2 regions of the Exiguobacterium sp. ZWU0009 genome follow, and region 2 is predicted to be linked to the other one. Evidence: predicted binding sites of a transcription regulator. Region 2 holds the regulator's gene; the other holds the start of a gene.
What was found. Region 2 encodes LexA, which represses DNA repair genes until DNA is damaged. Its sites were predicted from a motif close to CGAACATATGTTCG; they were not measured.
Positions count from the first base shown of each region.

Region 1: a site for LexA is predicted at 1,422-1,435, ahead of L985_RS02480 (Y-family DNA polymerase). Genes of this name have one in related genera too.

Region 1 is NZ_CP018057.1:464,156-466,366, forward strand. It holds gene L985_RS02475 (YolD-like family protein) at 1-93, opposite strand, end outside; gene L985_RS02480 (Y-family DNA polymerase) at 77-1,399, opposite strand; gene L985_RS02485 (pentapeptide repeat-containing protein) at 1,575-2,211, shown strand, end outside.
Region 2 is NZ_CP018057.1:1,175,588-1,177,798, forward strand. It holds gene L985_RS05990 (metal-binding protein) at 1-451, opposite strand, end outside; gene lexA (transcriptional repressor LexA) at 483-1,097, opposite strand; gene yneA (cell division suppressor protein YneA) at 1,309-1,596, shown strand; gene L985_RS06005 (YneB family resolvase-like protein) at 1,642-2,211, shown strand, end outside.

The DNA.
Region 1 (2,211 bases), 710 kb from region 2:
CATCTGGACATAATATTCCCGCAACAGTTGCAAATGTTCCGGCATGAGAAAAGGAATCCATTTTAAATTTCCTCGATCACGATACGCTGTCATGAAGATCACCTCCCGGATGACCGCCGACGAAACGAAGACGACGTTTGGCGACACTCGTATCAAGAAACGAGACAGCGAGGCGAATCGTTCCTTTTCCGTAGCGGAGGTTGACGACATCCATTGCTTTTAATAACCGTCGTCGTTTCCAGAGCCGCGCATTATCCTCGAACAAAGACAACTGTAAGGTGCCTTGATCGGCAGTCAAATGCCCCACTGCGACGGATAAAAAACGAACAGGTTCTCCGTCGAGCCAATTCGGTTCGAATAATTGTAAGACGTGACGCAGAATGATTCGTTCATCGGATGTCGGATAAGGCAACCGCACTTGACGGGAGAAACCACTTCGGACGACGTTTCGAGAATAGCGGACGCCGATGTGAACGGTCCAGCCGACTTGATTCGAAAAGCGACAACGTGCGGCAACATCCTGCACGAGTTCATTGAGCACATTCCGAATGCGTTCGAACTGATAATAGTCCTGCATTAAGGTCACACCGTGTCCGATCGTCCGTTGAGGGGCTTTCTCGAACAGATGACGAGGCGCAAGAAGTGTCGGTGACGCGTCAAGACCCCAAGCGTGGTGCCATAGTTCGGCACCGATGACACCGAATCGTTCGTGCAACTCTTCGACAGGGCGCATGGCAAGATCACCGATTGTTTCAATCCCCATCATCTGCAGATGTTGTTCCATACGGTGTCCGACCCCCCACATCTTCCGAATCGGAAAATCATGAAGACGTCGTGCGACGTCGGCATATCCACATCGCGCGATGCCTTCTTTTTTCCCGATTAAATCAAGGGTCAGTTTCGCGATGACGTTATTTGGACCAATCCCGATCCGGACGTGGATGCCGGTCTGTTTCAGGATCGCTTCTTTAATTTTGAGGGCAGCTTGCAGGTCGGAACCAAATAGGCGATCGGTTCCGGTCATGTCAATGAAGCTTTCGTCAATCGAATAGACGCGGATCGCTTCAGGTGGGGCGAATTGGTGCAGGACATCAAGGACACGAATTGACGTCTTCATATAAGCGAGCATGCGTGGTTCGACAAGTTGAATCGTGCGACGAACAGCGTATGGCAATTGCTCGATTTCATATAGTCGACCGGCTGTCTTGATTCCTAGTGCTTTTAAGGCAGGGGTGGCAGCGAGAATGACGGATCCGCTTCGCTTTAAATCGGAGACGACCGCTAGGCGTGTCGTCAAGGGAGGGAGATTGCGATACTGGCATTCACAGCTGGCGTAGAAGGACACACTGTCGACGCAAAAAATCCGTTTATCTTGTGGTAAAACGACGGAAGGAAACATCTGAATCACTCCTTTACATAAAAGAACGTATGTTCTTATTTTGGTTTCCTTGACTATAGCATGGTCTCAAAGTGTCTCAAAATAAAAACTGTTGGAAAAAGGGGAATTCGAACGACTTTCCCTCATATAAAAGAAGTTTGATACACTAAGGGTGAGAAAAAAGGGGGAACCTTCATTGAAAGAGACCAATATCCGTTTACCAGAATTACCGAAAACGCTTCAGCTAGAGACCTTCGATCAAGTCGAAATCGATGACCCGTATCTGAAAGGAGCGCGTTATGAGAAAGAGTCGATGCCAAGTGAACTGACAGAACGTATCGATGCCTATCAAGTGTGTTTTCAAAATGTCTCGTTCGCGAATCTCACCTTTGACCGTGGCTCGTTCGAAGATATCCATTTTGAGCAGTGTGACTTAACGGGATGTCACTTCCAAGAAACTCGTTTTCACCGTGTATCCTTCGTCGGATGCCGGATGACGGGTGTTCAGTTCGAAGATTGTACGCTGGACCATTTGACGATTCAGGAAGGACTTGCGGATTACGCACAGTTCATTCGCAGTACGGTCCGTCACCAACACTGGAGCGAAACGACGATGAAAGAAGCGCAGTTCTTCGAAGTGAAACCGACCCAGTGGAAACTCGAAGCGGTCCGGCTTACCGATAGCCAGTGGATTGAAACACCGTTAAAAGGTCTCGATCTCCGGCAGACGGAACTCTCTGGTATTACGATTGATCCGCGATTTTTACCGGGTGCTGTCATTACGGAAGAACAGGCAGTCGCCTTTGCTCGATTATTAGGGTTGGTCATTCCAT
Region 2 (2,211 bases):
TTTTTTTAGGTCGAAACCAACTGCTGGAATAATCTAGTAGGATATGAATCGTACTTGCCACCATGATACCGACGACGAATGCAGGCAAGGAAGCGAACCACGAATCAATCGTAGCAGAATCAAGAACCTGAAAATATAGACTTAAAAATAGTAGCGGAATCAGAATCGCAGCACTGTAAAGAAGCCGGATGATGTCTCCGATGATCAGTCCATGTGACCAGATCGATCGGTGAGGCATGATCTTGACATACGGCATCCACAAGACTCGAAATGGTCCAAAGCGATAATACGGTTCTGACTTTAAATCGAGGTCGGGTGACAACCAAAGAGTACCAACAGCGATGCCAATGGCGGTCGGTAACCAATCGGTTTGTTGCGTTGCGACCGAATACGCAACGTAACCCGTCAGTGCGACGGTATTGACGGTATCATGTACATTTCCTGAAGGCATGAAAAAAGACCAGTCGTAACTGGTCCCTCCGTCAATGAATCGTCCGATACACGCCGATTACCTTACCAAGAATGGAGACATTATCGAAATACATCGGATCCATCGAGTCATTTTCTGGTTGTAGACGTACCTGTTGATCTTCTAAGAAGAACCGTTTCACCGTCGCTTCGCTATCTTCGGTCATAGCTACGACGATTTCTCCGTTTTCTGCTGTGTTTTGTTGGCGCACGATGACACGATCGCCGTCAAGAATACCTGCGTTAATCATCGATTCACCATCGATCGTTAACATGAAGACCGTTTCGTTTCCTACATAATGTGCAGGGAGTGGGAACTGTTCTTCGATGTTTTCAATCGCTGTAATCGGAAGACCCGCTGTGACTTTCCCGATGACGGGAACATGGACGATGGCTTCCGTGATTTCTTCAGGCTTATCAAGCAATATCTCAATCGCACGTGGTTTCGTCGGGTCACGGCGAATCATTCCCCGTTTCTCGAGTCGATCCAAATGACCGTGTACCGTCGAGCTAGACGCGAGTCCGACTGCTTCTCCGATTTCACGAACTGATGGTGGATACCCCTTCAGTTTCACTTCAGAGACGATGTAGTCGAGAATCTCTTGTTGGCGCTTAGACATTTTCCGCATACGAATTGCCACCTCTTTCTGGATTGAAGTTTGAAATGTAAGAATATATGTTTCTAGATTCACTATAACATAGAACAAATGAGCGTACAAACAATTGTTCGACATTTTGTGTTGACCGAACACGGGTTCTGTGTTTATTATGAGTTATGCGAACAATTGTTCCGCGAACATTTATTCTAAATCATTCATTTCATATTTGGAGGGATTCATGATGATTCATACGATTCGTACTCATGCTTTTTCAATTCTCTTCTATGCATTAAGTATTGCCTTCGTGATCTTTTTACTCACACCACGCCCGGATGAAAAGGTAGCGCAACTGATGACCGCTTCCGTTACGGTCGATGAGAACGCTACAGTCGAACAAATTGCTGAAGTCTACAATGATGGTTCGATGTCAGATGAAGAATACGTCAACTGGTTGATCAAAAATAATGATGTCGAGACAAAACACGTCATCTCAAAAAGCAAAATCGTTGTACCAATCGCACAACAATGACAAAATGGAAAAGTTGTGAAAGAACGAACAGGGATGTGAGGTACGATGAAGGTCGTGATTTATTGTCGGGTGTCGACCGAAAAAGAAGCACAAGATAGTTCGATTGAACGCCAACGGATGGAGCTTTCCAAGGTCGCGTCTCAAAAGGGTTTTGATGTCATAGACATCGTCTCTGAAAAAGAGAGTGGATATGACGTTGATCGGGAAGGAATGCTGACGGTTCTTGACCATGTGACACGTGATGCGGTAGATGCGGTACTCGTGACAGATGACACACGAATTGGTCGGGGGAATGCGAAAATCGCTATTTTGCACACGTTTAAGAAGCACGGTGTTCGGTTGATGACACTTGATTCCGATGGAGAATACCAGCTTGCGGATGCAGAAGCAATGGTCCTTGAGATTGTCTCACTGGTGGAAGAATATCAACGGAAACTGCATAACGCAAAAATTGCGCGCGGCATGCGGCGAGCTGTTGAACAAGGCTTTCGCCCGGAACGAAATCTGAATCGCCAAGGAGAGAACTCTGGGCGTAGTCGAAAGGACGTACCGATCGAAGAAATCGTACGTCTTCGAGAGCTCGGACTGACGTTTTCAGATATCGCCATCACCTTG